3 regions of the Glutamicibacter sp. V16R2B1 genome follow, and region 2 is predicted to be linked to each of the others. Evidence: riboswitches for the same ligand, from Rfam matches in the RefSeq annotation. Region 2 holds a riboswitch; each other region holds the start of a gene.
The links. A riboswitch is a leader RNA that binds a small molecule or an ion and turns the genes downstream of it on or off. The one in region 2 is predicted to bind S-adenosylmethionine.
Positions count from the first base shown of each region.

Region 1: it holds a riboswitch for S-adenosylmethionine, as region 2 does, so the genes downstream of both, FDN03_RS08215 (OsmC family protein) here and FDN03_RS04525 (O-acetylhomoserine aminocarboxypropyltransferase/cysteine synthase family protein) in region 2, are expected to answer to the same signal.
Region 3: it holds a riboswitch for S-adenosylmethionine, as region 2 does, so the genes downstream of both, FDN03_RS09360 (substrate-binding domain-containing protein) here and FDN03_RS04525 (O-acetylhomoserine aminocarboxypropyltransferase/cysteine synthase family protein) in region 2, are expected to answer to the same signal.

Region 1 covers NZ_VATX01000012.1:180,572-190,328, reverse strand. Annotated here, with positions in the region: gene FDN03_RS08235 (MFS transporter) at 1-19, opposite strand, end outside; gene FDN03_RS08230 (FAD-dependent oxidoreductase) at 36-1,172, opposite strand; gene FDN03_RS08225 (bifunctional 3-phenylpropionate/cinnamic acid dioxygenase ferredoxin subunit) at 1,173-1,490, opposite strand; gene FDN03_RS08220 (MarR family transcriptional regulator) at 1,675-2,124, shown strand; SAM riboswitch class IV at 2,330-2,451, shown strand; gene FDN03_RS08215 (OsmC family protein) at 2,483-3,022, shown strand; gene FDN03_RS08210 (cytochrome P450) at 3,091-4,248, shown strand; gene FDN03_RS08205 (FCD domain-containing protein) at 4,346-5,056, opposite strand; gene FDN03_RS08200 (L-lactate permease) at 5,102-6,781, opposite strand; gene FDN03_RS08195 ((Fe-S)-binding protein) at 6,927-7,691, shown strand; gene FDN03_RS08190 (LutB/LldF family L-lactate oxidation iron-sulfur protein) at 7,688-9,160, shown strand; gene FDN03_RS08185 (LUD domain-containing protein) at 9,157-9,757, shown strand, end outside.
Region 2 covers NZ_VATX01000007.1:83,266-93,022, forward strand. Annotated here, with positions in the region: gene FDN03_RS04500 (aromatic ring-hydroxylating dioxygenase subunit alpha) at 1-744, shown strand, start outside; gene FDN03_RS04505 (iron-sulfur cluster-binding domain-containing protein) at 741-2,132, shown strand; gene FDN03_RS04510 (methylated-DNA--[protein]-cysteine S-methyltransferase) at 2,335-2,976, opposite strand; gene FDN03_RS04515 (sigma-70 family RNA polymerase sigma factor) at 2,973-3,470, opposite strand; gene FDN03_RS04520 (histidine phosphatase family protein) at 3,584-4,153, opposite strand; SAM riboswitch class I at 4,291-4,385, shown strand; gene FDN03_RS04525 (O-acetylhomoserine aminocarboxypropyltransferase/cysteine synthase family protein) at 4,508-5,872, shown strand; gene FDN03_RS04530 (CoA-binding protein) at 5,872-6,366, shown strand; gene FDN03_RS04535 (MFS transporter) at 6,496-7,803, shown strand; gene FDN03_RS04540 (DeoR/GlpR family DNA-binding transcription regulator) at 7,939-8,712, shown strand; gene FDN03_RS04545 (1-phosphofructokinase family hexose kinase) at 8,709-9,668, shown strand; gene FDN03_RS04550 (fructose-specific PTS transporter subunit EIIC) at 9,684-9,757, shown strand, end outside.
Region 3 covers NZ_VATX01000013.1:64,368-74,124, reverse strand. Annotated here, with positions in the region: gene FDN03_RS09375 (ABC transporter permease) at 1-807, opposite strand, end outside; gene FDN03_RS09370 (ABC transporter permease) at 804-1,808, opposite strand; gene FDN03_RS09365 (sugar ABC transporter ATP-binding protein) at 1,805-3,343, opposite strand; gene FDN03_RS09360 (substrate-binding domain-containing protein) at 3,327-4,373, opposite strand; SAM riboswitch class I at 4,448-4,538, opposite strand; gene FDN03_RS09355 (FAD-dependent oxidoreductase) at 4,877-6,361, shown strand; gene FDN03_RS09350 (FAD-dependent oxidoreductase) at 6,382-8,907, opposite strand; gene purU (formyltetrahydrofolate deformylase) at 8,960-9,757, opposite strand, start outside.

The DNA of each region.
Region 1 (9,757 bases), on a different contig from region 2:
CTGCCTTGTTAGATTCCATGCTGCTGCGTACCCGCCTACCGTTTGCGACCCAGATTGCGCGGAGTGATCCCCGGATCTTCCAGGTCGGTGATGGGCGGGGTGATCTCCTGTTCAATCAATTTTCGCACGGCCCGGCCCATCAGCCCGCCATCGACCATGGAGGCGGCCACCAGGCGGTCCTGCCCATCCAGGCCGAAGAGCACCTGGATCTTGCCCTGCCGGGTGTGGCGGGCCACGGTGCGCGCCACCGCGGTGAAGTCCCCGACGACTTCCACGTGGGATTCGTGGCGGTCGGACCAGAACCAGGGCACCTTGCGCCGTGGGGCGCTGGTGCCCATGATCGTTGCGGCGGCGAGCGCAGCATCCTCATTGGCCCGGTCCCAGTGGCGCAGGGGGCGGGCACCGGCCTCGCGGGCCACATCCCCGATCGCCAGCACCTGGGGGACGCTGGTGCGCATGCCCGCGTCCACGATGATGCCATTGTTCGTTTCCAGGCCCAGGGTGTCGGCCAGGGTGAGGTTCGGCTCCACCCCGATCGCGGCCACCACGACGTCGGCCTCGATGCTCTCCTGATTGACCTCGACACTGTTTTCGGTGATCCGCTCGGCCATCCCGGTCACCACCCGGATCCCGTTCAGCCGATGGTCCTCGTGCAGCTGGCGGGCCATGGGTTCGCCAAAGGCGGTGACCAGCGGCACCTGCTGGTTGCTGATCAAGGTGACCATGGCGCCGAACTGTCGGGCCGCGGCGGCGAATTCGGCCCCGATGAGCCCGGCACCGATGACCACCACCTGGGTTCCGAAGGCGCCGAAGGACAGCTTCTGTGACAGGTCCTCGGCGTCCTTGGCCGTATGGATCACCCGGGCATGTTCGGCCCCGGGCACCTGCAGTCTCCTTGGCGTGGTTCCGGTGGCGAGCACCAGCCAGTCCTGTTCGGATTCCGGTGCCTGGACCTGGTCAATGCGCTGCGGCTGCAGCTGCACCGAATGCTCAATAAACCATGCCGGGGGTGCGAGGTTGACCCGTTCCAGCGTCTTGCTCAGGGGCGGGCGATCGTAGGGCAGCCCCTCCGGATCGCTGAGCGTGATGTGTCCGGCATAGCCCGCCTGGATCAGCGTGTGGGCCAGGGAGAAACCGGCGACCCCGGCCCCGACGATATGCACTGAACCCATTTAGAAGTGCAGCTCCAGCATCCCGTCGATGACCTCCACCTTGTAGGTGCGCGCATCAACATAGGCTGGCAGGCACAGGACCTTGCCGGTCTTGAGGTTAAACCGGGAAGCGTGCAGCGGGCATTCGACTTCGCAGTCTTCAATCCATCCTTCGGACAGGGAGGCGACTTCGTGGGTGCACTCATCCTGCAGGGCGTAGAAGTTGCCGTCCTCCGCATGGAAGATGGCGATGTCCTCCTTGGCTCCGCTGTCATCGGATTCGACCTTCAGCGCCTCACCGACCGGAATCATGTCGACTGGACCCACCGTGTAGCTCACTGCTTCTCCTTCGGTTCTAAAATTAGTCTTTCTCATCTTGTCACCTTCTGCGGACGCTCACGTAGTAGCTCGGTCACGTCCCGCTGGGCGTATCCCTGGGCCAGCGTTTCCTGTTCCGGCGTGGGAAGCCCGAACAGGTCGGGGCAGATCATGGCCGGGGTGTGCGCCCGCCTAGAATGGTTCCATGCATGACGAAGAACTTTTCACCACGGTGGAAAGAGAGTTCACCACGACCTTGTTCCGCGCCCGCCAGACCCTGGTGCAGCGCGCCAAAGCGATCCACCCGGAGCTGCAGGCCCCTGGTTACCGGATCCTGGCGATCCTAGTGCATCACGATTCCCAGCAGCAGGGGTTCCTTGCCGAATCGCTGCAGCTGGACAAGGCCACGATTTCCCGGCTGGTCAAGCAGTTGGAGACCCAGGGACTGATCACCCGGACCGCGGATCCCAAGGATGGCCGGGCCCAGCTGGTGTCCATCACCGAGCGGGCGCGCGACGCCTGGTACGCCAGCGGCCAGGCGCAGCGCCAGCGCCTGCGGGACAAGCTGGAGGACTGGTCCACCGAGGACGTGCAACGTTTCGCCGATCTGCTGCACCGTTTGAACGACAACTCCGACGCCGCCGACGCCGGTTAACCGCAGCCGCAGTCAAAGGGTGCGCAGCGTGGTGCCGCTTGCCATGAGGGCCGGGGTGCTGCTGGAGGCAATACCTCATTGGTCCACCGCCGTGCTCCCCCATCGCCCGGCCCGAACGTGACCTACCTCCGCACATGACGGGATGACGAAACATGACGCGGCTCGTTGTCCACCCCGCCCGATGCGGGATAGAACAGAAGCACTGAATCACGAGTTCCGACCGTACAAGCCCTGGCTGGTCGGACGGCAACCCTATTTGCGCCATTGTGCGGGGTGCCCCAGGTGATGATTCGACGCTGTTGAAGGCCAGCAGCGTAAGCGATGGCGCCCCCTTGCGCCAGAAAGGGGAAGATTTCCCATGACCAGCACCCTGACCCTCGCCGAGGACCGCGCCCAGCGACTGGATGCCGCCGCGCAGGCATGGAACGAACGGCTGTCGGCCGACCCCGCCAACGGCAGCTTGTCCTTCACCGTCACCGGCAGCGGTACCGGTGCGGTGGCCAGCGACATCAAGGCCGGACGGCACACCTTCCAGGTCGACGAGCCGGCGCCGCTGGCCGGGGACGACGCGGCCGCCAGCCCGGTCGAGTACGCGCTGGCCGCGCTGGCCTCCTGCCAGATCGTGGTCTACCGCCTCTACGCCCAGCAGCTGGGGATCCAGGTGGATGACATCAAGGTCACCGCGAACGGAGATCTGGATGTGCACGGCCTGTTCGGCGCCGACCCGTCGGTGCGCCCCGGTTTTACCGGTGTTCAGCTGGATGTGCAGCTCACCGGTCCGGAATCCACCGAGCGCTATCGTGAGCTGCAGCGGGTGGTCGATGAGCACTGCCCGGTGCTGGACGTTTTCAAGAACCCGGTACCGGTGAGCGTCAACGTCCTCGTGTCCGGACGCTAGCCAGGGCCTTGTCCGGTCCGCCTGCCAGCGCGTAGCCTGAGGCCAGGCGAGCATTGGAGGAAAGCAGCATGTCAGCATCAGCCGCGCCGGACTGGGACCCACGGTCCCCGGAGGTGCTAGAGGACCAGATTGCCGCCTACGACCGCTTCCGGGCCCAGTGCCCCGTCGCCCACAGCGAGTTCCTCGGCTACTCGGTGCTGGGGCACGAAGATGCGCTGCGGGTGCTGCATGATCCGGAAACGTTCAGCAACGCCGTCTCCCAGCGGCTGACCGTGCCCAATGGCATGGATCCGCCGGAGCACACCGTCTACCGGGCGGTCAATGACCGCTACTTCACCCCGGAGCTGATGCGCCGCTTCGAGCCGGTGTGCCGGGAAGTGGCGCTCAGCCTGCTCCGGGAGCTGCCGCTGCACGAACCGGTCGACGTGATTGAGCAGCTGGCCGAGGTCTATGCACTGCGCGCCCAGAGCGCGTTCCTGGGGTGGCCGCGGGAGCTGGAGGAACCGCTGCGCGCCTGGACCGCGAAGAACCGCACGGCCACCTTGGCCCAGGACCGACCGGCGATGAAGGCCATCGCCGTGGAGTTTGACGGATACATTCGCCAGCTGCTCCAGCAGCGGCGCGAGGCCGGCCACCGCGCGCCGAAGGACCTGACCACCCAACTGCTGCATGAGCAGGTGTACGGCCGGGCGCTGAATGACGAGGAGCTGGTCAGCCTGTTGCGCAATTGGACGGTCGGTGAGCTGAGCACCATTGCCGCTAGTGTCGGGATCCTGGCCAATTTTCTGGCCACCCACCCGGAAATCCAGACCCGTCTGCGCGAGGATCCCTCGCTGATCGGGGCGGCCAACGACGAGATCCTGCGGGCGCACGCCCCGCTGATTGCCAACCGTCGGGTGGCCACCCGGGATGTGGAGGTCAACGGGCGGCTGATCCCGGCCGGTGAGCGGGTGACCGTGGTGTGGGCTTCGGCCAACCGCGATGAGAGCGTCTTCGGGGACCCGGATGAGTTCCGCCTGGACCGGGACCCGGGGCTGAACCTGCTGTACGGGGCGGGCATCCACATCTGCCCGGGGGCGCCGCTGGCGCGGCTGGAGTTGCGGGTGCTGGTCGAAGAACTGCTCAAGCGCACCAGCAGCATTGCCCCGGCTCCCGGCGCCCAGGCACCGGCCCGGGCCCACTACCCCGGCAGCGGGTACTCCACGCTGCCGCTGCAGCTGGACTGAACCGGCCGCGGACCACAAACCGCCAGCAGGCGCCGTCCCCCTTGGTGGGGGACGGCGCCTGCTGGCGGCAAGGAAGCTGCCGGGTCCGGAACCCGGCCTAGAAGCGGGTCTGCTGGTAGAACCAGTTGATGTGTTCCTCCAGCATGTGCGCGGCCCGTTCCCGGTTGTTGTTGGCAAACGCGCGGTGGATTGCCTTGTGCTGGCGGCGCAGCACCTTCACGATCGGCTGCCAGGTCGCATCGTCCGGAATGGCCGAGGCCACGTAGTCGCTGATCGAGTGGCGCAGGGATTCCATCATCGCCTCCACCACCGAGTTGCCGGCCATCGAGGAGAGCAGCACATGGAACTCGGCGTCAATGCGGTGGAACTCGTCGCGGGAAAGCTGCGGGTCATCCATGCGCATGATCAACACCGCGGTGCGCTCGATCACCTGTTGGGCGTGGATCGGGTCGCGCGGGGTCATCTGCGCCGCCCAGGTCTCCAGCAGGATCCGGGACTCCACGATCTCCCGGACCTGGATGCCCTTGGCCGCCACGTGCAGGCGCAGCGCCTGGGACAGCCCGGCCGAGGGGTTGGAGATGATCACCGCCCCGGAGTTCGGGCCCGAACCGGTGGAGGTGCGCACCACGCCCATCACGTCCAGGATGCGGATTGCGTCGCGCACCGAGGCCCGGGAGATCCCATGGGTTTCGGCCAGCGCCCGCTCCCCGGGCAGCTGATCGCCCAGATTCAGCTTCCCGGTTCGCAGGTCACGCTCAATGGCCTCCAGGACCACCTGATAGGCACGCGGAGTTGGCTTTGTAGACATCAGAACCCATTTTAGTGTGTTGCGCCGTTGGCCAGGGCCACGGGCCTAGTGCGGCAGCATCCAGCTGAGCACCGGGGTGGACTGCAGGTAGACCAGCACGCACAGCACCAGCAGCATGCCCACCGACCAGCCGGCCACCTTCTTCAGGATCACCGATTCCTGGCCTTCCATCTTCACCGCGGTCGCCGCGATGGCCAGGTTCTGCGGGGAGATCAGCTTGCCGACCACGCCGCCGGAGGTGTTGGCGGCCACCAGCAGGGTCGGGTCGATGCCCGCGTTGACCCCGGCGGTCTGCTGCAGCTTGGCGAACAGGGCGTTCGCGCTGGTGTCCGAGCCGGTCACCGCGGTGCCGATCCAGCCCAGGATGGGCGAGAGGAAGGCGAACGCGCCGCCGGCCCCGGCCATCCAGGTGCCGATGGTGATGGTCTGCCCGGACAGGTTCATCACGTAGGCCAGGCCCAGCACCGAGAGGATGGTCAGCGCCGCAAAGCGCATGTTGTACACGGTGCGCCCGATCTCGGCGATCGCGTTGCCCACGGCGATCGGGTACTTTCCCCCGTCATCGAACTTGGAGTACACGATGGCCACGATCAGCCCGGTGATCAGCAGCAGGGTGCCGGGGGTGGAGAGCCAGTTGAAGTTGTAGATCGTCGAGGAGACCGCCTCGCCGTTGCCGTCCACGATGTTCCCGTGCAGCCCCGGCCAGCCGAACTTCACGTCGGTGGCGGCCAGCGCCGCCGGGATGTCCACGCCCAGGCGCCACAGCTTGGCCACACCGAAGATCAGGATCACCAGCACGTAGGGGAACAACGCCATCCAGGTCGCCCCCGGGCGCAGGTTGCGGTTCGCGTCCACCGGCTTGGCCAGCGCCTCGGGGGTGAGGATGCGCTCGCGGGCCTCGTCGGCGCCCTTGGGCTTCCACACCTGCAAGAAGAGCACCGCAACGCCCAGGCCCACCAGCGAGGCGACGATGTCGGTCAGTTCATAGGAGAAGTACGTCGCGCACAACCACTGGGCGATGGCGAAGGAAATGCCGATCACCAGGGTCACCGGAAGGGTCTGGCGCATGCTGCGCCATCCGGCGATGACCAGCACCAGCACGGTGGGAACGAACAGGGCCAGCACCGGGGACTGGTGTCCGACGGTGGCGCCGATCTCCGCGGCCGGGATCCCGGTCAGCGCACCGGCGGTGGTGATCGGGATGGCCACGGCGCCAAAGGCCACCGGGGCGGTGTTGGCGATCAGCACGGCGCTGGCCGCACGCAGCGGGGAGAGCCCCAGGGCCAGCAGCATGGTGGCGGTGATCGCCACCGGGGCGCCGAACCCGGCCAACGCCTCCAGCAGGCCACCGAAGCAGAACGCGATCAGCACCGTCTGGATGCGCACATCCCCGCCGCCGATCACGTCAAAGACCCGGCGCAGGTCCTCGAAGCGCCCGGAGACCACGGTGACCTGGTAGAGCCAGATCGCCATGACCACGATCCACACGATGGGGAAGGCGCCGAACACCACGCCCATCACCCCGGAGTTGATGGCCAGCCCCACCGGCATCTGCCAGCCAAAGATCGCCACGATGATCGCGACCAAAAGGGAGCTGAGTCCGGCATAGTGGGCCTTGACCTTAACTACGGCCAGCATGACAAAGAAGGTGAGCAGCGGGATCAGGGCGACCAGCGCGGAGATGGCCACGCTGCCGGCGATCGGCTCGGTTGATGGTGTAAACACGGTGTGGGCGTCCTTACTAGTGATGGTCAGACCACATATGGTCAGACCACCGATAATACAAGGTGAGTGCTATCACAACAAGTCTTGACGGGATCCGAAAGATGCGCCTAGTATGGTCAGACCACACAGCGAGAGAGTTATTCTTATGCGTATTGCACTCTTTGCCACCTGCATCGTCGACGCGATGTACCCGGAAACGGCCAAGTCCACGGTGAAAATCCTGGAACGCCTTGGCCATGAGGTGATCTTCCCGGCCGGCCAGGCCTGCTGCGGGCAGATGCACATGAATTCCGGCTACATGCCCGAGGCGCTGCCGGTGGTTGAAAACCATGTCCAGGCCTTCGAGCGCGCCGACTACGACGTGGCCGTGGCACCCTCCGGATCCTGCGTCTCCTCCCTGAAGCACCAGCACGGCATGCTGGCCGAGCGGCTGGGCAAGCCGGATCTGAAGTCCCGCGCAGCGGAGGTCGCCGGACGCACCTACGAGCTCTCGCAGCTGCTCACCGACGTCTTGGGCATCACCAACGCCGCCGAACAGCTGGGCAGCTACTTCCCGCACAGCGTCACCTACCACCCCTCCTGCCACGGCATGCGCCTGCTGAAGCTGGGCGACCGGCAGCTGGACCTGCTCAAGTCGGTGGGCGGGATTACCGTGGAGGAGCTGCCCGAGGCAGACCAGTGCTGCGGCTTTGGCGGCACCTTCTCCATCAAGAACTCCGATGTCTCCTCGGCGATGCTGCAGGACAAGGCCCGCAACATCGCCTCCACCGGCGCCTCGCTGTGCGTCGGCGGGGACGTCTCCTGCCTGATGCACATCGGTGGCGGGCTCTCACGCAATGGCCAGAAGCCGGGCACCATGCACCTGGCCAACATCCTGGCCAGCACGAAGGAAGAGATGGTGGCACTGTGAGTCAGGTATTTTTGGGCATGCCGGCGGCCGGGGAAGGCAACCTGTTTGCCGATGAGTCCTTCCCGAAGGCCGCCCACCACGAGCTGCAGAACACCCAGCTGCGCGCGAACCTGCGCCACGCCACCCACTCCATCCGCGACAAGCGGCTGCGCGTGGTCGGCGAGCTGCCGGACTGGGAGTCGCTGCGCAACGCCGGGGAGGCGATCAAGAACCAGGCGATGGCACGGCTGGATGAGCGCCTGGAGGAGTTCGAGAAGAACTTCACCGCCCGCGGCGGCATCATCCACTGGGCCCGCGACGCGGCCGAGGCGAACCAGATCGTCACCGACCTGATCAAGCAGACCGGCTCCACCGAGGTGGTCAAGGTCAAGTCCATGGCCACCCAGGAAATCGGCTTGAACGAGCACTTGGAAACCCAGGGCATTGCCGCCTTCGAAACCGACCTGGCCGAACTGATCGTGCAGCTGGACCATGACAAGCCCAGCCACATCCTGGTCCCGGCGATCCACAAGAACCGCACCGAGGTGCGCGACATCTTCCTGCGCGAGATGCCGGATGTGGATCCGAACCTGACCAATGAGCCGGCCAAGCTGGCCGAGGCATCGCGCAAGCACCTGCGCAAGAAGTTCCTCTCCACCAAGGTGGCGATCTCCGGGGCCAACTTCGCCCTGGCGGACACCGGCACCCTGGGCGTGGTGGAGTCCGAGGGCAACGGGCGCATGTGCCTGACCCTGCCCGAAACCCTGATCACCGTAATGGGGATCGAGAAGGTGCTGCCCTCCTGGCAGGACATCGAGGTCTTCATGCAGCTGCTGCCGCGCTCCTCCACCGGGGAGCGGATGAACCCGTACACCTCGCTGTGGACCGGGGTCACCGAGAACGACGGGCCGCAGAACGTGCACCTGGTGCTGATGGACAACGGGCGCACCCGGGCGCTGTCGGACCGCTTCGGGCGCAGCGCGCTGAACTGCATCCGCTGCTCGGCGTGCATGAACGTCTGCCCGGTCTACGAGCGCACCGGCGGGCACGCCTACGGCTCGACCTACCCGGGACCGATCGGCGCGATCCTCTCTCCGCTGCTGACCGGCATCGAGGCCGAGGAGAACAACTCCCTGCCCTACGCCTCCTCACTGTGCGGCGCCTGCTTTGACGCCTGCCCGGTGAAGATCAACATCCCCGAAATCCTGGTGCACCTGCGCGGGGAGGACGTGGATTCCCAGCGCGGCAAGAAGCTGCTGCCCACCCAGATGGACCTGCTGATGAAGGGCGGCTCCTGGGCGCTGGGCAAGGGCCGGAACCTGGACCTGCTGGAAAAGGGGCTGCCGCTGGGCAAGCTGGCCGCCGGCCGGGACAAGAAGATCAAGCGCCTTCCGGGCATCGCGGCGGGCTGGACCGCCAGCCGCGACATCCCGGCACCGCCAAGCAAGTCCTTCCGCGACTGGTGGAAGAGCGAGAAGGAGGGCAAATGAGCGCCAAGGAAGAGATCCTGGGCCGGATCCGCACCGCACTGGCCGATAACCCGCACGTGGAACCGGTGGTGCGCGACTACCGCACCACCTCGCAGCTCAGCGAAACCGAGGTCATCGAACTGCTGGTGGACCGCCTGGTGGACTACAAGGCCGGGGTGGATGTCATCGAGGCCGAGCAGATCGCCACCCACGTCGCCGCGAAGCTGGCCACCGCCCGCTCGGTGGTCTACCCGCACGGGCTGGACACCGGTTGGCTTCAGCAGCTGCCCGAGTCCATTGAGCGGCGCATCGACGCCCCGGGCCACGCCCTGGACATCCCGGTGCTCGATGAGACCAGCGCCGTGGTGACCTCCTCGGCGGTGTCCATCGCCGAGTCCGGCACCATCATCCTGGACGGCGAACCCGACCAGGGCCGGCGCGCGATCTCCCTGGTGCCCGATCACCACGTGTGCATCGTGCCGGTCTCCACGATCGTACAGCTGCTGCCCGAGGCCATGCCGCGCATGGACGTGACCCGCCCGCAAACCTGGATTTCCGGGCCGAGCGCCACCAGCGACATCGAGCTGGAGCGCGTCGAGGGCGTGCACGGGCCGCGCA
Region 2 (9,757 bases):
GAGCCCTACCTCGCGCCCCATGATCTGTCCCGCACCAAGGTGGCCTACCAGCAGAACATTGTTGAACAGGGCAACTGGAAGCTGGTGATGGAGAACAACCGCGAGTGCTACCACTGCGATGGCCACCCGGAGCTGGCCTGCGCGCTCTTCCCCACCTGGGGCCTGAATGAGAGCACGGTGCCGCCGCACCTGGTCGAGGTCTGGGACCGGAACCAACAGGCGCAGGGCGCACTGGAGGAACGCTGCCGACGCTATGGGCTGCCCTATGCGGTCATCGAGGAGTTGGATACCCGGGCGGCCGGGTTCCGCGTCTCGCGCGAACCGTTGGACGGACAGGGCGAATCCTTCTCGCCCACCGGGCGCCGGCTGTCCAAGAAACTGCTCGGCGACCTCCCAGATTTCCGCCTCGGCCGCTGCTCGCTGCACATTCAGCCCAACAGCTGGTTCCACCTGCTTGGTGACCACGTCATCACCTTTGCGGTCTTCCCCATCAACGAACACCAGACCCTGGTGCGCACCACCTGGCTGGTGGCCGACGACGCGCAGGCCGGGGTGGATTACGAGGTGGAGTCCCTGACGCACACCTGGAAGCAGACCAACCTGCAGGACAAGGCCTTCGTGGAGTTGTGCCAGGCCGGTGCCGCCAGTCCCGCCTACGAGCCCGGGCCCTACATGAAAAGCGAGTACCAGGTGGAGGCGTTCATCAACTGGTACGTGCAGCGGATGCGGGAGCATCTGGCATGACGGTCACCACCACGAGCATCCGTGCCTCCGGCATCCAGCGCATCCGCGGCCTGGAGATGCCCTGGAACCGGGTGTTGCGGGCCACGAACCAGGCCGCCGGTGCCGCCCGCGCCCTGGGCCCCTGGCATCCGCAGGAATTCAGCGCCGAATGCTTGGAAACGATCCCCGAGGCCGGGGGCATGATGACCTTCGTCTTCCGCCGTACCGACGGGGCCCCGCTGGCGTTCCGCTCCGGCCAGTACCTGAACATCGCCTTTCCCGTTCACGGGGAAGGCCAGGAACCAGTCGACCGGAACTATTCGATTTCCAGTGCGCCCACCGAACCCTGGACCTTTAACATCACCGTCAAGCGCGAGGAACAGGGTCTGGTCTCCCCGTGGGTGCACCGGCACGTGCGCCCGGGCACCGTGCTGGAGATGCTCGGCCCGATTGGCGCCTTCCACCTGCCCGACGCCGAGCGCCGCGCGCGCTTTCTCTTCCTGGCCGCCGGGGCGGGCATCACCCCGATCATCTCCATGGTGCGCACCATCCACGCCCTGCCCGGCCAGGCCGACGTCGTGGTGCTGTATCACGGAGCCGAACCCGGCGGGTTCGGATTTGCCAAGGAACTGGAGTACATTGCGGCGGTCGATGAACGCATCACGGTGTACTACTCCCTGGGGGACCGCTCCGTGCCCGGGGACTGGGAATGGATGCTGGGACGACTGACCTGCCACATGATTGAGCAGGTGGCCCCGGACGCGAACGGCCGCCACGTCTATGCGTGCGGCCCAGAGGGGTACCTGAACAACGCGGCCAAATTGCTGCTGGAGGTGGGGGTTGACGACACCTCCATCCACATGGAGTTCTTCTCGGGGGGCCGGCAGACCCGCCTGGAATACCAGCAGGAGTTGGCATATGCCGAGGACCTGGCCGGGGAAATGGCCGAGGCACCCGAATCCCAATTCGAACAGCAGAACCTAGGCCTGTACGACCCGGCGCCAGCCACGCCGCCGGGACCACCCGGCGCCCTGCCCACGGAGGAGGGCGGGCGTGGTTCCGCATCGGATGCGGCGCCCGGGCCGCCACCTGACCTTGGCGGCACACCGCCCACGGACCCCCAGGAGTTTGCCACCGTCGGGGAAGGCAGTTTGACCATGTCCTTCCTCAAGTCCGGCCTGAAGGTGCGCATCGACCCCGACCAGCGGATTTTGCCGGTCGCCAAACAGGCCGGGGTGCGCATCGGGGCCAACTGCCAGGAGGGCATGTGCGGCTCCTGCAAGGTCATCAAGCTCTCCGGTGAGGTGGACATGAACCACCAGGGCGGGATCCGGGCCCGGGAAATCGAAGCCGGAAAATTCCTGCCCTGTTGCTCCACCGCGAGCACGGACCTGGTCATCGATGCCTGATCCGGTCCGTACTCCCGACCCTGGCGGGAGGACAACAGGGTCGGATGGCAAACGAAATCGTTTGTCGAACATTCTCTCGTCGTGGCGACAAACCTCTATCACACCACGTCGGTGACGCTATCAGCCTCTCAAGGTTGTTTCACGTGGAATCGGCGGTCGCCCTCCCACGCAAGCGCCGGCACCCCGGGCGTCGCATGGGGAGCTAGAACAGGGTGGAGGGTTGCCGCGCGCCGTTCGGGTTTTCCAGCTGCAGCAGGATCCGCTTGGCCTGCAGCCCGCCCAGGTAGCCCCCCAGCGAACCATCGGTACGCAGCACCCGGTGGCAGGGCAGCACAATGGGCAGCGGGTTGGTGGCGCAGGCCGACCCCACGGCCCGTACGGCCGCAGGCTTTCCGATGCGTTCGGCCATTTGCCGGTAGCTCAGGGTGTGTCCGTAACCGATGTGGCCCAGTTCCAGCTGGACCCGGCGCCGGAATTCGGTGGAGAGCCGCAGATCCAGCGGCAGGGTGAAGCTGGTGCGGTGGCCGCTGAAGTACTCCTCCAGCTGCCGGGCCGCGGTGTCCAATGCGCCCGGCGAGCGCAGGATCCGGGCGCCCAGGCTTTCGCTGAGCTGTTCCAGCACACGCTCGTGCTCCTCCGAGGCGAAGGCCACCCGCACCAGCCCTACCTCCGTGGCGGCCACCAACAGGGGGCCCAGGGGCGACTGCACGATCCGGTACACCGCGTCGGTAAGGTGCTCCCGGTGGGCGGCCTGCTCCAGCCGGTCGTGCAGGCTGGCCAGGAGGCGCTGCTCAACCTCGGTCGGCGGGGTGTTCAGCGGGGCGGTGCCATCAAGCTGACTCATGGTTTTCCTCCAGTTGCTGATCCGGCGTCCATTCGGCGTCGCAGATTGCTGATCCCGTCGGCGGCGGCGCGCCGCGCTGCTTCCGGGGTTCCGGAAAGAATCTGGGAGATCTGCCGGTAGTCCAATCCACCCAAATAGCGGTACGCAACGACCAAGCGTTGTTTTTCCGGCAACTGCTTGACCAGCTGCCACAGCTCCAGGTTTTCGGCCCGGCCTTCCGGCCCGGCCTCCGTCGAGGGGGCGTGTGCGGCGGGGTCGGTTTCCAGATCCTCGCCCCGCTGGCGGCGCAGCTCATCGATGGCCTTGCGGTGGGCGATGCGCACCAGCCAAGCCTGGACGTTGGCCTCCGGATCCAGTTGCGGGTAGGCCCGCAGGGCGGCCAGGAAGGTTTCCGACCAGGCGTCCTTGGCGCGGTGTTCATCCAGCAGGGAGCGGCACACGCGCAACACGCTCAGTCCGTGGGCCTGCACGATCTGTTCGAATGGCTGCTTCATGGTGCTCCTGGTGATTGGCTCTCACCATGTAAACGTGGCGGGACAGCTTTTCGTGAGGTCTTTGGCCGGATTTCCTGCGACCACCCACCGGGCGGTGGGGGCCGGCCCTGTTCCTAGACCACGACCGGGTCACCGTCGCGCAGGGCCAGTTCCAGTTCGCGCAGTTCGCCCAGGTCCAGGGGCACCACTTCCCCGTTCTCCACGCCCTGGGGCAGGCGGCGTCCGAGCAGGGTATCGCGGATGATGCGCATGGTCGCCCCGTGGCTGACACACAGGATGCGCCGCTGGGGGTGGGTGGCGGCCAGCTGGAGCAGGGCCGGCACTGCCCGGCGCAGCACGGCCGAACGCGGTTCGGCCTGCTCCATCAGCTCCTGCACCAGGTCCTCATCCAGCTCCGAGCGGCACTGCCCCTCCAGTGGCCCGAATCCGCGCTCCACCAGTTCCGGTACCGGCGGGCCGGTGCGGGCCCCAAGGGTCTTGGCAATGATCTGCGCGCTTTCCTGGGCGCGGCCCAGCGGGGAGGCCAGGACCACATCCCAGCCCTCATCGGCCAGCCGGGCGCCGACCGCGCGCGCCTGTTCCCGCCCGGTCGCGTTGAGCGGGATGTCCGTCTGCCCCTGCAGCCTGCCTGCCAGGTTCCAGTCGGTTTGTCCGTGTCGAACCAAAGCCAGTGCACCATTCATACTTCTTGAGTCTAGCCAGTACTGCCGGTGGCGCTGAATCCCCCGGGGTGCGGATGGCCGGATGGGGCCTGTGACGCGCCGCGCAATCTTTCGACGCACAACTTGGGTCACATTCACACATGTTGAGACACTGGGGGTAACCATCCCGAGCGGCCGAGAGATCTGGTTCGATGACGCCGCAGCAACCTGCCACAGCCGGTGGATACGGTGCTACCGCCAGAAACGATGGAGCTGTCTTCGGCCATAGGGCCAGTGCAGTGAAGACAGACATTGATTCCGGGATATTGCCTTGATGGCCCTCCCGGCCAATGCCGCGGTGGGCCGGAAGACGAGCCGATAAGGAGTCACGCCACCATGGCCGACCACAAGTTTGGATTCCGCACCCGTGCCCTGCACGCCGGCGGAACCCCCGATGCCGAACACGGCGCCCGCGCGGTGCCGATCTACCAAAGCACGTCCTTCGTATTCAAGGACACCGATGATGCGGCGAACCTATTTGCGCTGCAGAAGTACGGGAACATCTACTCCCGCATCGGCAACCCGACAGTGGCCGCCTTCGAGGAGCGCATGGCCTCCCTGGAGGGCGGGATCGGCGCGGTGGCCACCGGTTCGGGCATGGCGGCGGAGTTCATCACCTTTGCCGCGCTGGCCCAGGCCGGGGACCACATTGTCGCCTCTGCGAAGCTCTACGGCGGGACCATCACCCAGCTGGATGTCTCACTGCGCCGCTTTGGCATTCAGACCACCTTCATCGACTCCAACGACCCGGCCGATTTCGAGGCCGCGATCGGGTCGAACACCAAGGCGGTGTACACCGAGGTGGTTGCCAACCCCTCCGGGGACATTGCCGACCTGGCCGGGCTGGCGGCGGTGGCGCACCGCCACGACATTCCGCTGGTGGTCGATTCGACGCTGACCCCGCCCTACCTGTTGCGTCCGATCGAGCACGGCGCGGACATCGTGATCCATTCGGCGACCAAGTTCATTGGCGGTCACGGCACCACCCTGGGCGGGGTGGTCATCGAATCGGGCACCTTCAACTGGGGCAACGGGAAGTTCCCCACCATGACCGAGCCGGTACCCAGCTATGGGAACGTCTCCTGGTGGGGCAACTTCGGGGAGTACGGGTTTTTGACCAAGCTGCGCAGTGAGCAGCTGCGCGATTTCGGTCCCTCCCTGCCGGCCCAGTCCGCGTTCCAGCTGCTGCAGGGCGTGGAGACTCTGGCCCAGCGGATGGACGCGCACCTGGCCAACGCCCAGCAGGTGGCCCAGTGGCTGGAGGCCGATGACCGGGTCAGCTACGTGAACTATGCGGGCCTGGCCTCCCATCCCCAGCACGAGCAGGCGCGCAAGCTGCTGCCGCTGGGTGTGGGTTCGGTCTTCAGCTTCGGAATCAAGGGCGGCCGGCAGGCCGGGGCCAAGTTCATCCAGGCCCTGCAGCTGGCCAGCCACCTGGCGAACATCGGTGATGCGCGCACCCTGGTGCTGCACCCGGGGTCCACCACCCACCAGCAGCTGAGCGAGGAGCAGTTGCAGGCGGCCGGGGTGCCGCAGGACCTGATCCGCCTGTCGGTGGGCCTGGAGGATGTCGAGGACATCATCTGGGACCTGGACCAGGCACTGAGCGCCGCCCAGCAGCCGGAGCCGGAGCACCAATTCGAGATGCCGTCCTATGACGCAGCGGCCTGCGCCGTGCCGGCCGGGAAGGGAGCGAACTAATGAGCACCGCACTACGCACCTGGCAGGGCCCCAGCGCCGCGCAGCGCCTCCAGATCCTGCGCGAGACCACCTCGATCGCGATTGTGGGGGCCTCGAACAAGCCCTCGCGGGCCAGCTACTTCGTGGCCACCTACCTGCTGTCCTCCTCAAACTACCGGGTGTACTTCATTAACCCGGTGGTGGACGAGATCCTGGGCCAACCGGTCTACAAGTCGCTGGCGGACCTACCCGAGACCCCGGACCTGGTTGAGGTCTTCCGCAAGCATGATGACCTGCCCGGGGTGCTGGACGAGGCCCTGGCCGTGGGGGCCAAGACCCTGTGGCTGCAGCTGGGTTCCTGGCACGAGGAGGTGGCTGAGCGCGCGGAGGCCGCAGGGCTGAATGTGGTCATGGACCGCTGCGTGAAGATCGAACACGCCCGCTTCCACGGCGGGCTGCGCCTGGCCGGGTTCAACACCGGGATGATCTCCTCCAAACGCCAGCTGCTGGCCTAGCGCTTGCCCGCTGCCCCCGCCACGGCCGCAGGCTGCCGGCCAGGCGGGGCGGCGGGCCGGCAAATAGTGATTGACAAATATCAATCGGATCGGTGACGATAGACAAATCACCGACCCGAGGAGTGCGCCATGGGCGCCAAGCCATTCGCCGCGATCCGCCTGCTGCGGCCCTTCGCGCGCCGCGACTACACCGTGTTGGCGTGCGCCCTGGTGCTCTCCACCCTGGCCCACGGCATGTGGGCGGTGGCCATGGTCTACCAGGTGCGCCAGCTCGGCGGCGGTCCGGTGCAGCTCTCCAGCGTCGCCACGGCCACCTCGCTCGGCTTGATTGGCCTGGTGCTGCTGGGCGGGATCGCGGCCGACAGGTACTCCTGCCGCAAGATCCTGCTGCTGGTGGAAACCGCCTCACTGCTGGTGATGAGCGCCACGGCGGCGCTGGCCCTGACCCACAGCCTGCAGCTGTGGCACCTGGTGCTGGCCGGGTTCCTCTCCGGGGCCGGGGCCGCGTTCTTCTATCCGGCCTATTCGGCACTGCTGCCGCGAATGCTGCCGGCCGCCGAGCTGCTGGCGGCCAACGGCATCGAGGGCACGGTGCGCCCGGTGGTGCAGACCGCGTTGGGTCCGTTGGCGGCCGGGGTGCTGGTGGCCTCGGTTTCCCCCGCCCACGCTATTGCCGGGATTTCGGTAACCCACGTGGCGGCCCTGCTGACTCTGCGCCGCATTTCCCATGCCCCGGCCTATGACCGGCCCGCCGGTGGCAGCGGGCAGCAGGCCGGGGGCGGCATCATCCACCAGCTGCGGGAGGGCGTGGGCTACACGGTGGGCACCCCGTGGCTGCGTTGGACCCTGCTGTTCGCGGTGGTTGCGGTCTTCACGTTCATTGGGCCCTTCGAAGTACTGCTGCCCTTCGAGGTCAGCGACCGGCTGGGCGGGGACGCGACGGACTTCGCCTCCGCACTGGCCGCCTACGGCGTGGGCTGCGCCCTGGGGTCAATGGCCACCGCCACGCTGCGCATGCCCCGGCGCTACCTGAGCATCATGATGGCCTGCTGGGGTTTTGGCTCCCTGCCGCTGGTTGCCGTGGGCTTCGTCCCGGCCCTGTGGTGCCTGGTGATCCTGCTGTTCATCGTGGGGCTGACCGACGGGATTGGGCAGGTCACCTGGGGCACGCTGCTGCAGCGGCGGGTGCCGGCGCACCTGCTCGGCAGGATTTCCAGCCTGGACTTCTTCGTCTCCCTGGCCCTGATGCCGGTCTCTATGGCCGTCACCGGACCGCTGAGCCAGCTCGTTGCGCCGCGGGAGATCTTCATCTTCGCGGGCCTGGCCTCCCCGGTCTTTGCCGTCATCGCCTGGTGGTGCGGCCGCTTCTGGCGGGACGAAATCGCCCACCCGCTGGACGAGAGCGCCCCGCAGCCAGTGGCCCCGCAGGGCGAATAAGAGCCCCAAAGCACAGATAAGCAGACATAACGCCAACTTTTAGCCCCCAAATGTCTTGACGATGCCACACAAACAGGCATAAAGTCATACAAACACAGATCACTGTGGGACAGCTCACGCATACGGGAGGCAGGAATGTTCGCCGAAGAGAGACACCGGCTCATCACCGAAGCGGTGGAAACACACGGGAAGGTCTCCGTCGCGGAACTCTCCGAACGTTTTGCCATCACCCGCGAAACCGTCCGGCGGGATTTGGCGCTGCTGGAAACCGACGGCCTGCTGCGCCGGGTGCACGGCGGGGCGGTCGGGCTGGCCGCGGCCAGCACCCGGGAGCAAAGCCACAGCGACCGCAGCACCCTGCACGCCGAGGCGAAGCAGGCCATCGCCCGGGCCGCACAACAGCTGCTGCCCTCCGCTGGCGGTTCGATCATGCTGGATGCCGGCACCACCACCGCCGAGCTGGCCGGCCTGATCGCCCAGCAGGGTGGCGAGGACACCTTGGTGATCACCCACGCCCTGCCGATCGCCGCCCGCATCAGCGCGAACCCGCAGCTGGCGCTGGAATTCATTGGCGGACGGGTCCGGGGACTGACCAGTGCGGCCACCGGGGCCGGAACCGTAACGGCCTATGCGCGGCTGCGGGCGGATTTGGCCTTCGTGGGCACCAACGCCCTGCACGCCGATTTCGGCCTCAGTACCCCCGACCCGCTGGAGGCCAGCGTCAAGGCCGCCATGGTGGCCAGCGCCCAGCGCGTGGTAGTGCTGGCCGACGCGACGAAACACGACGAACTGACCCTGGTCCAGTTCGCCACCCTGGACCAGGTCGACACCCTGGTCACCGACCGCGCGCCGGCCGGCGCACTGGCGGCCGCCCTGGAGGCGGCCGACGTGGACGTGGTGCTGGCATGATCCTCACCCTGACCATGAACCCGGCCCTGGACCAGACGGTGGAGCTAAGCTCCGCGCTGGCCCCGGGACAGGTGCAGCGCGCCGCAGCCAGCCGGGTGCAGGCCGCCGGCAAGGGCGTGAACGTGGCCCGGGCCATTGCCCAGGCCGGCCAGCCGGTGCTGGCCGTACTGCCCGGGGCGGCCCACGACCCGCTGGTGCGGGCGCTGGAAGCCGACGGGCTGCCGCACCGGGCCATCCCCATCGACCAGCCGTTGCGCACCAACATCACAATCACCGATCCGGACGGGACCACCACCAAGATCAACGAGCCGGGCCCCGCACTGGACGCACCAGCCCTGGAACAGGTCACCGAGGTGCTGTGCGAGCTGGGTGCCTCGGCCCGCTGGGTGGTGCTGGCCGGGTCCCTGCCGCCGGGAGTCGCCCCGGATTTCTACGCCCGGCTGTGCGCGACCCTGCGCAGCAGGCTCGCCGACCGCGCCCCACGCATCGCGGTGGACACCTCCGGCGCCCCGCTGGCCAGCCTGTTTGCCTTTGATGCCAACCACCTGCCGGATCTGATCAAGCCCAACGCCGAGGAGTTGACCGAACTGATCGCCCAGGATTCGGCCCTGGGGTTCGAGCAGTCCCCGACGGAAGCGGCCCGCGCCGCCGGCTACCTGGTGCAGCGCGGGGTGGGCACCGTACTGGCCACCCTCGGCGCGCAGGGCGCCGTGCTGGCCACCGCCGAGGGCTGCTGGCTGGCCCGGCACGCGCCGGTGATCCCGCGCAGTACGGTCGGGGCCGGGGACTCGGCCCTGGCCGGGTACTTGATCGCAGAATCCACCGGTTCGGACCCGGCCGGAAGCCTGGCCCACGCGGTGGCCTATGGCTCGGCGGCCGTCGCCCTGCGGGGTTCCACCATCCCCTCCCCCACCCATCTCACCGCCGACGCGGTCAGCGTCGACGGACCGTTCTAAGTCAAGGATGCAGCCATGACCGAACTGATCAACCAGCACCTGGTGAGCCTGGACACCTACCTGGGTTCCAACACCGACCAGGTCATTGA
Region 3 (9,757 bases), on a different contig from region 2:
CAGATAGGCCTGGCCGCTGGCAGGGACATATCCATTAGTTCGTGCAGCAAGAATGACCCCGGCGAAGCCGCAAATCAATGCACAAAAAACATACGCACTGGACAGTAATGGCGCGGTCCGCAAGCCACTGATGCGAGCCGCGCTTGGTTGTTCCCCGGTCAATGTAAGAGTTCGTCCGTAGCGGGTAATTCCAATCAGCAGCCCCACGCCAAGCACGACGGCGGCGGTGTTTATGACAGCGGCATCTACACCCAAGAAGTACCCGCGGCCTAGCACCGCGAAACCTTCTGGAACACGAGGGGCCGACAAGTAGATCGGAGCGCCACCACCGGTAAGCAGCTGTTGGGCGCTTGTCCCGACGAACCAGATACTCAAAGTGGCAAGGAAAGCGGGAATCCGCAAGGCAACGATGAGTAGGGCATTGACCACTCCAACAACGAGTGCGATTAGCAGTCCGCCAACAACTGCAACCCAGGCCCGGTAGCCGTCGGCTATCAGCCAGGCGCTGGCCAGTGCCCCGAGGTCCAGAGACACACCAACGGACAGATCAATTCCCCCAGCCCGGACGACTACGGTCAAACCAACCGCCACCATCGCCAGCAGCGAGACCTGCCCCAGGATGCCCACGAGGTTTCCAACCGTGAGAAATACCGGGGATAGAACCGAGAAGGTCAGCAAGATCAGGCCCAGGGCCGCCGGAGCGATCAAACGAGACGGGCTCCAGGTACTTGCCTTTGTTCTACCCCCGAACGTTGGGGTTCCCTGGTCGACAGCGTTTACGCGTTCCAATGTTTGGCTCGTGCTCATACCCGGCTCCTTCCACGTAGGGTCATGCTCGCCAAGACCAAGAGGATCAATGCACCCTTGGCTCCGCTCACCCACTGGCTCGCCACTCCCAACAACGTCAATCCGTTGCCCAGGGCGGCCACGAAGAGGGCTGCGAGGACCGTACCCGGCACCGAGACCAGACGACGTCGGGAGAAAATCGTCGACATGTAGGCAACCAAGATGATGTCGAGCAGAATTTGCGTGCCAATGCCCGGCACGGCCGCCGAAAGGCGGGTCAATAGCAGCACACCAGCTACGCCGGCGAGCGCAGACCCAATAATGTAGCTGCCGAATCGGTAGCGCTTGGGCGATACACCGCAGACTTCTGCTGCGACGGGATTCTGTCCTGTCGCGTAACAGTTCACACCCCACCGAGTACGTCCGAAGCCCCACCATCCGAGCATCCCCACGGCAAAGAGAACCCATGCCGCGATGGGGATGCCGAGCCACGAAGCGTCTCGTAGTGCAATGAGGAAAGGGTCTTCAAGTCCGATCTTGATGTTTTGGCTCAGCACCAATTCCAGGGAAGTTGCGATGCCCATCGTGGCCAAGGTGGCCAGTAGCGGTCGCAATCCCAGGAGCACACACACTCCATTTACGGAACCAATGATTAGCGCCACGGTTATACCGCCAGCCACTGCGACGATAGCCGAGTGTCCGTGCGCACTGAGTAGCGCTGTCGTCATTCCCGCAAGACCAGCGACGGCACCGTTGGATAAGTCGATGCCCCCGTTGAGCACGTCATCACCACCGTTGATGATGACCACGGCCAACCCCACCCCGGCGATGCCTGTAACTGCTGCTTGGCTCAGGATTGTGGCGAGGTTCTGTCCGCTTAGAAAATATGGGGACCCCAGAACAAAAACCAGCAGGACGGCGCCCAGTGCCGCGTAGCCGAACCATCTGCGCAAGGCAATGGTCGACAGACGCTCTGAGCGTCCACTTTCTGACGAAGTTTTCTGAAGTGTCTGAATGCTCATGCGTTTACCTGCTCCTGTGAGTCGAGAGAGGTGTCCCCGGCGGAGGCCAGGCGAAGCACTTGATCCGTTGTTGTCGACGCACCGGGCAGCTGCCCGAGGAGCTGCCCCCGGTAGAGCACCGCGATACGGTCGGCGATACCTACCAGTTCCTCTAGATCAACGGTGACAACCAGTACGGCAGCGCCCTGATCGACGAGTTCATTGATTTGGCGATAGATCTCTGCACGGCTTCCGACGTCAACCCCTGCAGTGGGCTGGTCCAAGACCAGGACGCGGGCTCCGTGAGCTAGCCACTTTCCAAGAACAACCTTCTGCTGGTTGCCTCCGGAGAGCTGGGAAGCCACGGCTTCGGGGTCCGCCGGCCGGACGTCCAGCTTGTGGATCAACGTTCTAGCCTGCTCGCGCTCGCGGGACAGCGCAGTGAATCCCAGCCGTCGCCCCAAGGATTTGAGGCTCGCTGCGGCTATGTTTTCTCGGACTGTGTTGCGTATGAAGATCCCGTCATCCCGGCGGTCAGCTGGAACGTAGCCGCCGCCACGGGAAACAAAATCAGCCATGGACCGGATTCGCTGACCCCACAGGCAGATGGTGCCGTGGGCCTTCGTCCTGCTCGTAGCGGCATCAGCCAGGGATTCAATCCCAGAACCGACAAGACCTGTCACACCGACGATTTCACCAGGGTGCACTTCCAAGTTGATGTTGCTGAGCTGGCCTGGAATCCCAACATTTTTCAGAACCAATGCAGGTTCTTCCGAGAGCCAGCGACGAGGTTGGCGCCCCGACTCGAACTCGGAAACGGCGGAACCAACCATCAGCTGCACGACGTCGTCTATGGTGTCACCGGCGTTGAAGCAGGCATCGCCAGCATTCTGACCATTACGCAACACGGTGATTCGATCAGTGATTTCGCGCAGTTCCTGCAAATAGTGCGAGATGAAGATGATTCCCACACCCGTCTCACGCAAGTGCGCAATGGTACCGAATAACTGGCGCACTTCCTCCGCTGCCAAAGGCGCCGTGGGCTCGTCCAGTATCAAGATCCTCGGCCCGGTGAGGACGGCTCGGGTGATCTGTATCAGCTGCTGTTGAGAGACACTCAGCTCCTCGATAAACGCGGCCCCATCAATCTTTTGACCCGTGCAACGCAGAATGTCGGCGGTGGCGCGCTGTTGTTCTTCGCGAACTCGTCGCCAGCTGCTTCCCAAGACCTCCGAGCCTAGGTATAGCTGTTCGGCGACGGTGAGCCGTCCGGCCTGGTGCCGGTCCTGATGAATAACCCGGATACCCCTCGCTTCGGCATCCGCCGGACGAGTAATGGAAACCGGCTCTCCATCCAGCTGGATGCTGCCGGAGTCCAGGGTGTAGAGGCCCGTGAGGATCTTGATCAAGGTAGATTTTCCGGCACCATTTTCCCCAACCAGTCCCAAGACTTCACCGCTGCGAAGGCTCAGCGACACCCGGTCGAGAACGGTCACGGCTCCAAAGGACTTGGTGATTCCCCGCATTTCTAGAAGGAGGTCAGATCCCGAGCTCATTGCGCACCTGTTCCACGTTGTCCTTGGTGACGAACACCGGATCCACATAACTCGTCTTGGGGACCTCGCTGGTTTGGCCGGCAAGGTACTTCGCGACGTTCACCGCCGATTGGGCAGCCATCTGAGCCGTGGGTTGAGCAACGGTGAAGCGATATGAGCTTTCCGGATTGGCGATCAGGTCCAGGGCACCAGGCTCGGCATCTACTCCGTACAGTCCGATGTCGGCGTCTTTCGAGGTATCCACCGCGTGGGCAGCCCCTATCAGGGGCATGTCCCAGCACGACCAAACCGCATCGATCTCGCCCTCCGGCAATCGGCGTAGCTGGTCCTGAACCTGTTTCTTGGCATCCTCGATCGTTCCCTCATATTTGTCCTGCAGTTCAGGGTCAATGATCTGAATCTCTGGATATTCCTGCAGCACGAGCTTGAGGCTTTCGTAACGGATCCGGCATGGAGTCACTCCGGGAAAGCCGTTGAATGCGAGAATCCGCCCCTGCCCGTCGATGTCTTCAGCAAGAGTGCGCGCCAAGGTCGTGCCGATGTTCCAGTTATCACTGGTGACGTTGTTCTTCGAGTACTCACTTTGAAAATCCACGGTGAACAGGTCGATTCCTGCCTCATCCACCTTCGCCAGGGCAGGAGTCAGCGTTTGCGCGTCACCTAGGATCACCACGATCGCATCCGGCGATTGAGCGATGAGGTTCTCGATGTCGGCAACGTGTTTGTCGTCCTTGGCTTCCGCCTGCGTCGCAATCACCTCGCCGCCCAGCTCCCCGATCTTGGCCTGTAGTTCTTCGTACACAGTTCGGCTGAAGTCGTGAACAATATCCTTGGCTGCGATACCCACCGTTTTGCCTTCCAGGGAAGGCGCATCAGCCACCTCTGCCTGCGCAACGGGCTTGATGTCCTCCTTGGCGATCGGAGCACTCGCTGGCCTAACGGGCTCCTTGAGGGAGCACGCGGAGAGCAAGGTAGTCGCAGCCAACCCGATGCCTACGATCTGGGCCATGGTTTTCACGGAGCGCGTCACGGAAATCCTCTCTTTTGGTCGTACTTGTTGCCGAGGAATTCCGGGACGCACCGCACTGCGCACAGGTCATCCCAGTTCCATCGAACCTGGCAGTAGCACTATCCGCGTACAGCGGACTTGCTGCGGCGTCGACGAGCCAGGTCTCTCGGCCGCTCTGGATGGTGTTCTTCGATTCCACCACTTCGGTTTGGCGGGCCGTAAGCCTCTCCTTCACCGACGGACTCAGAAGGAAATGAGTCGTAGCAAAACGCTGAAACACCGGATTTCATGACACTGGGACGGATCAATATGACCGCACAATTCGTCATATGACGCGCCACCCATGGACATCTATGAGTTTTCAAAGCGAGCTTGGTACTTTCTGCGCTCGCGATTGCGTAGGAGTACTCCGCCATCCCCAGCTTCAAAGTCCCTTGGAGGGGTTGGGTGCTGGTGCTTGCGTGGCTACGGTCAGGGCATCGACATGTGGCGGGCCCGAGCAACCCAATCCTTCAGGAGGGATCATGACCTCGACATGGCAGCGCACCAGCGCGCAGATCAACACCGATGACTTCGAATCCGATGGACGCTACGATGTGGTGGTGGTGGGGGCCGGGCTGACCGGACTGACCACGGCGGTGCTGCTCAGCCGGGCGCGGCTGCAGGTGGCGGTGATCGAGGCGCAGACGGTGGGCGCCGGAACCACCGGGCACAGCACCGCCAAGCTGAGCCTGCTGCAGGGCGGCACGCTGCAGCAGATCCGCCGCCGCCAGTCGATTCCGGCGCTGCGGGCCTATGTGGAGGCGAACCGGGAGGGGCAGTCCTGGCTGCTGCGCTATCTGGAGGAGAACTCGGTGCAGGTGGAGCACCAGGACGCGTACACCTTCGCACTGCGCCGCGCATCGCTGCCCCGGCTGCGGGCCGAGGCGGCGGCCAGCGGTGAGGCCGGGGTGATGGTGGAGGAACTGCCCGGTGGCCAGGTGCCGCTGCCGTTCGAGGTGGCCGGGGCGCTGCGCCTGCCCGAACAGGCGCAGCTGGATCCGATGCGGGTGCTGGGCCTGCTGGCCGAGGAACTGCGCAGCCGCGGCGGGAAGATCTTTGAGCACACCCGGATGCTCAAGGCCGGGCAGGGGGCGCCGATCCGGGTGCAGACCCCCACCGGGAACCTGTATGCGGATCAGTTGGTGCTGGCCACCGGCACCCCGGTGCTGGACCGGGGCGGGCACTTCGCCCGGCTGGAGCCGAACCGCTCCTACGCCCTGGCCTACCGGGTGCGGGACGGGGCACAGGCCCCCGAGGGCATGTTCCTGGCCATCGACTCGGCCGGGTACTCCATCCGCACCGCCCGGGACATGACCGGCCCGCTGCTGCTGGTCGGTGGCCACGGCCACCGGGTGGGCCGCGGGGACCCGGCCGCAGCGGAACGCGAGCTGGACCGGTGGGCGCGCGACCAGCTGCCGGTCACCGAACGCACCGACAGCTGGTCCGCGCAGGACTACCGGGCGGCCGGGGCGCTGCCGATCGTGGGCACCATGCCCGGCAGCGGCGGGCAGATCCATGTGGCCACCGGGTTCAACAAGTGGGGCATGACCAATGCGGTGGCCGCCGCCCTGCGCCTGTCCTCCGACATCCTGGGCGGGAACCTGCCCTGGGCCCGGCAGCTGAGCTCCGGCAACCGCTCCCCCGGTGCGTGGCTGGATGCGGCCAGCATGAACGCCACCGTGGCCCGGCTGCTGCTCACCGACTGGGCGCGCATGCTTGCGGCCCCCACCAACCCGCAGCAGACCCGGGACCGCCCCGGCGTGCACCGCCAGGGGCGCCAGGTGGTGGCCGAGAACCCGCAGGACCCGGATGCCTGCCGGCTTTCCGGGGTCTGCACCCACCTGGGCGGGATCCTGCAGTGGAATGCCGCGCAGAACACCTGGGACTGCCCGCTGCACGGGTCGCGGTTCAGCGCCCAGGGCCGGCGGCTGGAGGGTCCGGCCACCCGTGACCTGAAACGGCTGTAGCGCCCGCCCCCGCCGGTGCGCTACCCGGCGCCGACCGGGGCGCCGGCGGGGGAAGCCTGCGGCTCCAGGCCGCGCAGCCGCTTCATCTGCGGGTCGTAGACGGGGTCCTGGGTGATCGTGGCGTTGATCCGCCGGCCGAAGTACTCCACCTGCACCTGCTGCCCGAACGTGAGCTCGGCCGGCAGCCAGGCCAGCGCGATGGGCCGTCCCACGGTGTGCGCGAACCCGGCACTGGTGACATAGCCGACCGCGCGCCCCTGATGGAACACCGGCTCCTTGCCCAGCACCACATCCCCGGCGTTCTCGATCAGCAGGCAGCGCAGGCTGCGGGTGGGCGGTGCCTCGCGCAGCCGCTGCACCGCGGCCTTGCCCACGAAGTCCTGCTCCTTCTTGGCGCTGACCGCGAATCCGAGCCCGGCCTCAAACGGGTTGTGCTCGGTGCTCATGTCAACGCCCCAGGAGCGGTAGCCCTTTTCCAGGCGCAGGGAGGCGAACGCGGCCCGCCCGGCGGCGATGATGCCGTGCCGCTGCCCGGCCTGCCACAGCACGTCCCACAGGCGCTGGCCGTTCTCCGCGCTGGTGTAGATCTCCCAGCCCAGCTCCCCCACATAGGACAGGCGCAGCGCGGTGACCGGCACCCCGCCCAGGTGGGCGGCGCGGGCCCGGAAGTAGCGCAGCCCCTCATTGGAGAAGTCATCGTCGCTGACCAGCTCGATGACCTCCCGGGCCAGCGGACCCCACAACCCGATGCAGCAGGTGCCGCCGGTGATGTCCCGCACCTGCACCCAGCCGCCGGGCACCAGGGCCTCGTTCTGCCGGCGGGCCTCCACCTGAAAGTAGGCGGTGTCAATGTTCCCGTTGATCCCCACCTGGAAGGTGTGCTGTCCCAACCGGGCGACGGTGATGTCGCTGCGGATCCCGCCGGCCTCATCCAGCAGCAGTGTGTAGGTCACCGCCCCGACGCTCTTGGCCATGTTCCCGGTGCTCAGCCGCTGCAGCAGGGCCAGTGCCCCGGGCCCGGAAACCTCCAGGCGCTTGAGTGGGGTCATGTCGTACATGGCCACCGCGGTGCGGGTCTTGTACGCCTCCACCGCGGCCAGCGGGGAATGGTGCAGCGCGGACCAGGTATCCCGGATCGGCGGGCGCCAGTCCCAGGGCAGCTCATCGAGGTGGCGGGCGTTGGACTCGTACCAGTAGGGGCGCTCCCACCCGCCGCCTTCCATGAAGTGGGCGCCCAGTTCCCGCTGCCGGGCATGGAACGGGCTGACCCGCAGGTTGCGGGCGCCCAGCCGGGGCTCCAGGGGGTGGCGCACATCGTAGATTTCCACGAAGTTCTGCTGGGCGGTCTGCCGAACGAAGCTGGGCGCCAGTTCAACCTCCTCGAAGCGGTTGACGTCGCAGTCGGACAGGTCGGTGCCGCTGCGCCCGGTGCTCAACAGCTCGGCCACCGCCTTGGCGATCCCGGCCGAATGGGTGACCCACACGGCCTCGGCCAGGTAGAAGCCCTCCACCTGCGGGCACTGGCCGACCAGTGAGCCGCCGTCGGGGGTGAAGGAGAAGATCCCGTTGAAGCCGCTGGCGATCTCCGCCTCGGCCAGCTCCGGCAGCAGCGTCTTGGAGGCCTGCCAGGCCGGCAGGAAGTCCTCGACGGTGAACTGCAGGCTGGAGGGCATGTTCTCCGGGGTGTGGTCCTGCGGGTCCATCCGGGGCAGGTCCTCGATCAGCGCGGGCATCGGGCGGTGCGCGTAGGAGCCGATCCCGTAGCGGTCCCCGTGCTCGCGGAAGTACAGGTCCTGATCCTGGTAGCGCAGGATGGGCAGGCTGGCGCCGTTCGGTTCGCTGTTGCGCCCCCGCAGGCCCTTGACGCCGGTGGTCTTCACGTACTGGTGGGCCAGCGGCAGCAGCGGCACCCGCACCCCCACCATGGCCCCGACCTTCGCGCCCCAGAAGCCCGCGCAGCACACCACGATGTCCGCGGCCAGGAACTCCTCGCCCACCCACACCCCGGTGACCCGGTTCTCCTGCTGCCCCACACCGGTGACCTCGGTGCGGTCCCGGTAGACAACCCCGGCGGCGCGGGTGCGTTCGATCAGCTTCTCCACCGCCACCCCGGCCAGGGCCAGCCCGTCGGAGGGGACGTAGAGCCCGCCGTAGACGACCTGTTCATCCAGCAGCGGGTAGCGCCGCTTGCATTGCCCGGCATCCAGCAGCTGGGCCTCCACGCCCCAGGAGGTGGCCCAGCCGTGCTTGCGGTGCAGGTCCCGCCAGCGGGTTTCGGTGGTGGCGACCTCCAGGCCGCCCACCGGGTTGAAGGCCCCCAAATCGGTCAGCTTCTGCACCGTGTAGCTGGCGAATTCGGTCATGGTCTTGGACGGGTTGGTCTGGAACACCAGCCCCGGGGCGTGGGAGGTGGAACCGCCGGGCAGTTCCAATGGCCCCTGTTCGATGACGGTGATGTCCTTCCAGCCGCGCTGGACGAGTTCGTCGGCCAGGTTCGCGCCGACGATGCCGGCGCCGATGATGATGACGCGTGAGGTGGGTGACATGGTCTTTCTCCTACTGCTGGGCTCAAATCTGGGATGTGCGGGGGGATGCGGGCTAGCGGAAGATGATGGTGCCCGAGCCCTCCAGCAGCACCCGGTGTTCGCAGTGCCACTGCACGGCGCGCGAAAGCGCCTGGCATTCGGCGCCCTGCCCGGCCTGGGCCAGCGCGCGGGGGTCATGGGAGTGATCCACCCGGATCACCTCCTGCTCGATGATTGGCCCCTCATCCAGGTCGGCGGTGACGTAGTGGGCGGTGGCGCCGATCAGCTTCACTCCGCGGGCGTGGGCCTGGTGGTAGGGCCGGGCCCCCTTGAACCCGGGCAGGAACGAATGGTGGATGTTGATCACCCGGCCCTGCAGCCCGGCGGCGAGCTCATCGGAGAAGATCTGCATGTACCGGGCCAGTACCACCAGCTCGATGCGGTGCTCCTGGATCAGCTCCAGCAGCCGGGCCTCGGCCGCGGCGCGGTTGCCGGCGTTCACCGGCAGGTGCAGGTAGGGGATCCCTGCGGCCTCGGCCATGGGGCGCAGGTCCTCATGGTTGGAGACCACCAGCGGGATCTGGGCGTTCAGCGCGCCGGTGCGCCAGCGGAAGATCAGGTCGTTCAGGCAGTGCCCGGACTTGGAGACCATCAGCAGGGTGCGGGTGGGTTTGGAGTCGCGGATCTGGAAGCCCATGTTGAAGCGCTCGGCAACGGGCTGGAACTGCTCACGCAGCTGTGCGGCGCGCAGCGGGGTGTCGCTGTGGAACGCGGTGCGCAGGTGCACCTTGGCGTTGACGGTGTCGTCAAACTGCTGGTGCTCGCGGATGTTCAGCCCGCGCCCGGCAAGGAACTGGCTGACCGCGTGGAT